Chroococcidiopsis sp. TS-821: one gene and its partner. The protein of the gene in region 2 interacts with the protein of the main gene of each other region in a pairwise test. Links are inferred from orthologs where the notes say so. Each region holds a gene or a part of one and is shown on either strand. Other genes may lie near its edges.

Evidence for each region. The genes of interacting proteins can lie anywhere in the genome.
Region 1: the proteins of rplL (region 2) and B1A85_RS16810 interact in binary tests that used the Escherichia coli proteins (3 or more experiments, as listed by UniProt). The link is inferred for Chroococcidiopsis sp. TS-821 from one-to-one orthologs.

Annotation. Positions count from the first base shown.
Region 1 is NZ_MVDI01000007.1:13,734-18,585, reverse strand. The notes cover bases 256-4,371. They hold B1A85_RS16810 (DNA polymerase III subunit alpha), read right to left. Parts: upstream 4,014-4,371; coding sequence 456-4,013; downstream 256-455. UniProt on the Escherichia coli protein: DNA polymerase III is a complex, multichain enzyme responsible for most of the replicative synthesis in bacteria. This DNA polymerase also exhibits 3' to 5' exonuclease activity. The alpha chain is the DNA polymerase catalytic subunit.
Region 2 is NZ_MVDI01000008.1:157,510-161,057, forward strand. Bases 737-3,548 are described here. They hold rplL (50S ribosomal protein L7/L12), read right to left. Parts: upstream 2,436-3,548; coding sequence 2,037-2,435; downstream 737-2,036. Other genes in these bases: B1A85_RS18400 (serine/threonine-protein kinase), read left to right, coding at 737-1,735; rplJ (50S ribosomal protein L10), read right to left, coding at 2,494-3,045; rplA (50S ribosomal protein L1), read right to left, coding at 3,302-3,548. In the rest of the region: more of B1A85_RS18400, read left to right, coding at 1-736. UniProt on the Escherichia coli protein: The binding site for several of the GTPase factors involved in protein synthesis (IF-2, EF-Tu, EF-G and RF3). Is thus essential for accurate translation.

The DNA of each region.
Region 1 (4,852 bases), on a different replicon or contig from region 2:
AATCCGTCGATCTCAGCCACGCCAAATAATCTTTGTTTGACGTAAGCTCAGGTTTTACCAATTATGGTTAGCTTAATTTCACATAACCCGATAGGGCATACGTAGTATTTTGACGTAGATACTCCTCTATGCAGAGAGTAAATATAGCCTTATGAGCGCAATCTTCACTGAATCTTCACAGAGCGACCAAAAACGTCGCACCATCTTCGAGAAATCTTTACTAAATCTTCATGTTTTTGTCGCGCAATACCTGGTAACTTTACACATTCCTGACATTTTACCAGTAAAATTACTTAAAATTTCAATAGAGTTAGTATTCTAAATAGCATAAAGCTGAAAGATCTTTACAAAAACTTTATAAGTTGGTACGCGAACAAACATAGCCTCAGGGCTGTTAATGGTCGATCGACCAACGCTCAACCACCAACTAGCAAAGAACATGCGGCAATCAATACTTAGCTTAATATTTGACTAATTGGTCGTGTATAAGCAGAAAAGCTAGCTGATTTGAGCATTTCGACGGTTTCTTGGCTGTTTTGAACCCAAAACTGTCGCCCAAAGCGTACTAATTGACTGCGATCGCCCAATTTCACAGACGCCAGAACTGGGATTTTTGCCTTGTCTTTCTCTCCTAGCTGTTCTTGCAAGATGCTTTTTAAACGGTGTTGATAATCAAGCGTCGCTGCTTGTTGAGGATCGAGTTCTACCATAACTAACTGTACCGTCTCAATCGGTTCAGCATCCTCTACAATCAACTGAAGTTGATCGTCACGCCGATCGACTTTACCCCAGACTACCATTTGGGCATCGGCTACAAGTGATGTGCCAATTCGTTCGTAAGCTTTCGGAAAAACAACAGCTTCGGTTTGTCCGGTTAAATCTTCGATTTGTAAGATTGCCATGCGATCGCCTTTTTTAGTGACCACTGGTTTAATACTGGTCAACATCACGACAGCACAAAGTAAAGTACGATCGTGCTGATCGCCGAGTTGGGATAAACTGATCGGTGATAAAAGTCGCGTACGCGCTCGCAGTGACTTCAACGGATGATCCGAAACGTAAAAACCAAGAAGTTCTTTTTCCCATCGCAGTTTTTCCATTGGCGGATAGTCTGCTACGGGTGGGGCTTTGGGTGCTAATTCGTAATTAGTGTTATTGTCATTGTTTGCTATCCCGCTCCAATCGAATAAATTAACTTGACCGCTAGCACGATCTTTCGCCCGCGATTGCGCCCAGTCGATTACCAAATCAAGATCTGCAATCAGTTGCTTGCGATTTGCTTCGAGTTTGTCAAACGCACCACAATGAATCAAAGCTTCTAAAGTACGACGGTTGACAGCGCGTAAATCAACGCGATCGCACAAATCAGCGAGCGATTGAAACTCACCGCCCTTTTCACGGGCTTCTAAAATACACGCGATCGCACCTTGTCCGACATTTCTTACAGCTGATAAGCCAAATAAAATTTTGCCTGCTACCGGTGTAAAATCGACGCCAGAGCGATTAATGTCTGGTGGCTCGATCTGAATATTCATATTCAGACACGTAGACAGGTATTTTTGAATTTTATCGGTATCGCCACTGTTTGCCGTCAGCAGAGCTGCCATGTACTCGACAGGATAGTTTGCTTTTAAATACGCAGTTTGATAGGTGACATAACCATAAGCCGTCGAGTGCGATTTATTAAAACAGTATTCTGCGAATTTGACCATCTGGTCGAACAATTCTTCAGCCACTTGCTTTCTGACACCATTTTTAGCTGCACCATCCACAAAAGCTTCTCGATGTTTTTGCATCTCGGAAACTTTCTTTTTACCCATAGCGCGGCGTAACAAATCTGCTTGTCCTAAGGAATATCCTGCCAAATCTTGAGCCATTTTCATGATTTGTTCTTGATACACCAAGACCGCGTAAGTTTCGTTTAAAATTGGCTCTAAAAGTGGATGGATGTATTCTATTGCTTCGCGACCGTGCTTGCGGTTGATAAATTTGGGAATCAGCCCAGCATCAAGAGGACCAGGACGATACAAAGCTAAGATTGAAGAAATATCTTCGATACACGAAGGCTTTAAATCGCGTACAATTTGTCGCATTCCCGAAGATTCAAGTTGAAAAATCCCCTCAAGTTCACCTTCTTCAAGAACTTTGTAGGTTTTTTCGACTTCTCTTGGCATTTTTTTGACTTCGCCCTTGGCTAAGATTTTTTGAACCTTTCTTTCTTCCAAAGGTAAATAGTCGGGGTCAATATCAATATTTTGATTTTGTTTAATTAATTCAATGGTTTTTTGAATGAGTGTTAAATTCTTCAATCCCAAAAAGTCCATTTTCAGTAATCCCAGCGATTCCAAGTCTTCCATGAAATACTGGGTAATCACTGAACCATCATTGTTTCTTTGTAGTGGAACAATTTCGTCTAGCGGTTCAGAAGAAATGACTACTCCCGCTGCATGAACGCCGAAGGTTTTGTTAGTTCCTTCTATGCGAATTGCCATATCAACCCAGTGGCGGACTTTGGGATCGTTTTCATATTTTTCTTTAAATTCTGGTGCTGGAGTAGCATCAGAAATCATCACAGAAAGTTTAGTTGGTTTACCCCGCACAACCGGAATCAGCTTCGCCATGCGATCGGCTTCACCATAGGGAATATCTAGTACCCGCGCCACGTCTTTTAAGACAGCTTTGGAAGTCAAGCGGTTAAAAGTAATAATTTGAGCAACTCGCTCTGTTCCGTATTTTCGCGTAACATATTCAATAACTTCATCGCGCCTTTCGATACAAAAATCTGTATCAATATCCGGCATTGATTTACGCTCAGGATTCAAAAACCGCTCAAATAACAAGCCATGATGAACAGGGTCAATATTTGTAATTCTTAAAGCATAAGCAACTAAAGAACCAGCAGCCGAACCTCGCCCAGGACCAACCGGAATTTGATTATCTCTCGCGTACTTAATATAGTCCCAAACAACTAAAAAATAAGTAGAAAAGCCCATTTGTTGAATCATTTTTAGTTCATAATCCAACCTTTCTTTATATGTGGGGTCAATTTCATTACGCGATCGCCGATTAAATCGTTGTAGCATTCCCTCCCAGACGACTTCTTCTAAAAAAGTATCGGCGGTGTGTCCTGCGGGAACCGGATAATTGGGAATTCGCGGTTCGCCCATGATATGGTATGGTTCTACTTTGTCAGCAATTTCTACTGTCGTTGCGATCGCTTCTTGAATCGCGTCATCGGGTAGGTGATCGCGAAACAGTTGACTCATCTCTTCTGCTGATTTGAGATACTCTGTCCCGCTGTAGCGCATGCGGTTGTCTTCCGAAATTAATTTTCCTGTCTGAATGCACAACAACGCGTCATGGGCTTCTACATCAAAGCAAGAAATATAATGCGAATCGTTTGTCGCAATAAATTTAATTCCTAATTCTCGGGCAATTTTAACGATTTCAACATTAACAATTCTGTCTTCTTGCGAACCGTGATCTTGAATTTCTAGATAGTAATCATCTCCAAAGATATCTTTATATTCTTGTGCAACTTTACGTGCAATGTCTAATCTTCCTCGCAAAATCGCTTGCGGAACCTCTCCTCCTAGACAAGCGCTCGTAACAATTAATCCTTCACGATACTCTTTTAATAGCTCTTTGTTGATACAAGGACGCGAGAAAATTCCTTTGCCTTGAATACCTTTCAAGTGCGAGATTGTTGTTAACTTAACAAGATTTTTGTAACCTTTTGTGTTTTTTGCTAAAACAACTTGGTGATAGCGAGGACGACGTTTCTTTTCCTCAATATCTCCATTAATGACATACATTTCATTGCCAATAATTGGTTTGACGTTCTTATTTCGGCAAATTTTAATAAGTTCGATCGCACCATACATCACGCCATGATCGGTAAGTGCGATCGCTTTCATTCCTAACTCATGAGCTCGCTCAACGAGTGCTGGTATTTGACTTGCACCATCGAGTAGGCTGTAATCGCTATGAATATGTAAACCTACGAAAGACATAAACTTTATAATCAGAGAATTAAAGATTGTACTTCAAGCCACTTCAAAAGACTTGCCTACGGTTAAAGGTTCTGGCAAAGTTTCACCATCTTCTATGCCGATTCAACCACAACCTCTAACACTTCTCGAGCATTTTTCAGCACTTCTTCACAGGTATCTCCGCGAGTATGACAAAACGCTCCCCCTCAGAAAGACTCATAGGCATGCACTAGACGTATTCTTTACTTTAACGTTGTCACGTACCCAAGTATCCTAGAGATAGGGGAGTTTCTTGCACTGCTCCATTCAACTTTTGCAATCGATAAGCTTTTGCATAAGGGCGAGAACTACTGCTCTCGTCTATTCTTAATAGAATGCAGCGCCTCGCCATCATCTACGGCATATCCGTCAATAATTTTTCCTAGAGAAAATAAACGAGGGTTAGCAGGTTTTCTTTCTAATTCTCCATCATAATGGTGGCAATTGCTGCCCTGGAGCCAGCTAAGACAAAGTAACACGGTTAAAATTCTCCAAAAAGTGAGGGAACTCCTTGCTCGAACCAGCAAATCGAACCTGCTCTTAAGCCAGTAAGGATGACACCGGTTTCCCAAGCTGCTTTGAGAACTGTGTCGAGTCCCCATTCTTACCAAAACGCCAGTAAGTTCTTGGTACTTCCGCCTCTTACATCAATAATGTCTTGCTCTAGCACTAAAGTTCTTATGTCAGTGTTTGGCGGTTTAAATAGTGATAAATGCGATGATGTGGATGGTAATGTTGAGTAAAAGGCATAAAATCTGTCAATGTAATCTGCTGCATCGCCACTCGCGGTAGGAAGGAAGCATTTTGGCTTTTCTTTTGAG
Region 2 (3,548 bases):
CAATCGCTATCAAATCATTCAGATGCTAGGTTCAGGTGGCTTTGGCGAAACCTTTCTAGCGGAAGATACGCATATGCCTTCACGCCGCCGATGTGTAATTAAGCAACTCAAACCGCTAGCGAACGATCCTAGCATGTATCAACTGATTCAACAGCGATTTCAGCGAGAAGCCGCAACGTTGGAAGCTTTAGGCGAAGGAAGTCCGCAAATTCCTAAGTTATACGCCTATTTCTCCGAACGCGGTCAGTTTTTTTTAGTTCAAGAGTGGATTCCAGGTCAAACACTCGCAAGTAAAGTCGCAACCGAAGGACCGCTAAACGAAAACATTGTCCGTGAAATTTTAGTTAGCTTACTGCAAGTATTGGATTACGTCCACAGTCAAGGAATTATTTATCGCGACATTAAACCTGACAATATTATTTTGCGCGAGTCTACTAACCAGCCTGTGCTGATTGATTTCGGCGCTGTCAAAGAAACAATGGCAACAGCGATCAATTCGCAAGGTAAAGTGACTCAGACAATGGTAATTGGCACTCCTGGGTTTATGTCACCAGAGCAAGCAGCAGGAAGACCTGTATATGCTAGCGATATTTATAGCTTGGGCTTAACAGCAATTTATCTGTTGACAGGAAAGCTACCTCAAGAGTTGGAAACGTCGTCGAATGAAGAAATTCTTTGGCAGCGCTATGTTCCCCATGTAAGTCCCAAGCTAGCCGCAGTTATTGGCAAAGCAGTTCAGTATCATCCGCGCGATCGCTACACAACTGCAATGAAGATGTTGGAAGATCTGCAGTCGATGAGCCGGATTGCCAATCATCATAAGCAAAAAGCAACGCTATTTATTCCTAGCAGTACTCGTCAGCGTACTGTCATAAGTCCAGCACCAACATCACCTGTTAGCGGGTATCCATCGCGAAAAAACAATTGGTTCATCTTGGCAATTGGTGGTTTACTTGCAGGAAGTTTAGCAGCGATCGCACTTTTTACAAGTTTTCGCCAACAACCTCAAGCAGCATTTGATGACCCAACACCGCCAGAAATTCCCGAACCTCCCGTTGCAGCAAGTCCAACACCAGAATTATCGCCATCACCTACCGCACCGCTGGTAGCGTCACCAACACTTCCTCCTGTAGAGTCTCCGACACCACCACCGCCACTATTTCCATCACCCACCGAGGAGGAACCTCTTGCGCAAACGCCAGTTCCAACGCAAGAACCACAAGAACCAGAAGTAACATCACCACCAGTCGAGGAGACACCACCTCCAACACCTTCACCGTCACCTGTTGCGTCCCCTCGTCCAGAAAATACAGCGCCCTCAGCCAATACTGCAAGAATTCCTGGATTTCCTACAGGTACCGCCGAAAGCCAAGTTCGAGCCACACTCGGCAATCCGACAAAAACAACTAGAGGTCTTTGGGGTAATACACGTGCGGCAATTTACGATATCAAGCCTAACCAAGTTACCCTAGGTTATCTATTTGACCGCAATTCTGGACGTCTGCGACAAACTGAGGTCTCTTTTGCGCAATCTGTCGGTACGCAAGTTATGCAAGAAACTTTGCAACAAATGTTAGATGGTAATGCTTCTGCTGAGATCAATGAAGGGCTACAGCAAGTTTATCAACGTCGTACCAATCGTTACTCGTTTAATACGGGTGAACTCAAAGGAGTCATCGAACGCAACGATCGCGATCGCATTTATATTGGCGTATGGGATGCGGACTTGCACTGAATCTCCTATAGCGGGGGTCAGAAGTTAGAGGGAAATCGGTACGAGCTTCGATACGAGTCCTAATTCTATTGACTAGAACTATACATAATACAAAAAATTGCGCTTGACTTGAAGCAACTGCGCTCTCAAAGGGCTACCCGCAAGGGAGCCCGCCGTAGACTTATTCATAAAATGTTACTCATAGCGTGCGCGACACACTTTGTCTGAATAGCTCCAACGGCAAGCGTAGAGCATCTGCGATCGCAGTGTTCTCCCCCAGCGTTGGGGGAGATTGAGAGAGGGCGAGAGCCGATCGGCTTAATTACTTGACAGTGACTTTCGCACCAGCTTCTTCCAGCTGCTTCTTCGCGTCTTCAGCCGCCTCTTTAGCTACAGCTTCTTTGATAGGCTTGGGTGTAGACTCTACCAAGTCTTTAGCTTCTTTTAGACCTAAACCGGTCAACGTACGTACGACTTTAAGAACTGCAATCTTCTTATCCGCAGGTACTTCATCCAGAATGACGTCAAACTCAGTTTGTTCTTCGACTTCCTCTGCAGGTGCAGCAGCAGCGGCGCCAGGCGCAGCCATCATCATCATACCACCCGCAGGTGCAGCAGCACTAACGCCAAAGGCTTCTTCGATTTGCTTGACTAACTCAGCAGCCTCTAGCAAAGTTAAAGACTTAAGTTGTTCTAGAATTTGGTCAGTTGCAGCAGACATTGATTAACTCCTGTAATGTTTAATTGTTTTCACAAAAATACAATTCAGTTTTAGCGAGCTATGCAGCATCGCTTTGGGCATCATTGTTTTTGTCTTTTTCTGAGATTGCTTGAATACTGCGACCCAGCGAAGCAGGAACTTCGTTGATTCCCACAGCAATCTTGGTTGCTAAAGCATTGATTGCTCCAGCAATTTGAGCAATCAGTTGTTCTTTGGATGGCAGGTCTGCAAGTGCTTTAATATCAGGCTCTTTGAGTATCCGACCTTCCATGACGCCGCCACGCAGTTGCGTTTTTTTGCTGGCTTTTTGGAAGTCTTGGTAAGCCTTGATGGCTCCACTAATGTCCTCTTTGACTAATAAAAAGGCAGAAGAACCCTGGAGAAATTCTGACATTGGCTGCCAGTTTTCCTGACCATCAATCGCAATACCCATGAAGGTATTTTTGGTTACTTTGCACGTTGTGCCTGTAGGACGCAGTCGCCGACGGAGATCGGTAATCTCGGCAACAGTGAGTCCTTGGTAATCTATGACAAGCGCTAGCTGCGACTGACTTAAACTTTCTTTTAGTTCAGCGACAATTGCTTGCTTGTTTTCTAGCGTTCTACCCATCTTTGTCTCACCTCCTTAAACTTGTGCGTAGCCTAATACTCAAAGCAAAAACCCCAGCTTTATCAGCCAGGGTTAAGCAGGTTATACCTCTACCGCCATGCCACTTGGTTCGCACAAGTGACATTTAAGCAATTGAGTTACAAACCTCGGCAGGGTATTAAGCTATGCAAGCTCCTGCTGTCTCTGGCTTTATCTATTTGATTTGAAAGGGTCAGAGTTCAGAGATTTAAGTACATCAACATTCTCTAACCTCTCTCTAAGCAGCTTCAGATTTCATGTCGCGTAGGGCATTAATATCAACTTGAATTGATGGTCCCATTGTTGCTGACACGAACATTGTCCGCCAGTAACGACCTTTGGCACCTGAAGGACGATTGCGGTCAATAGTCTCCTGCAAAGCCTTAAGATTCACCAATAAGTCTTCTGGTGAGAAGGATGCCTTACCAAACATAACATGAACAATTCCTGTGCGATCGGCACGAAACTCTAATTTACCTGCTTTG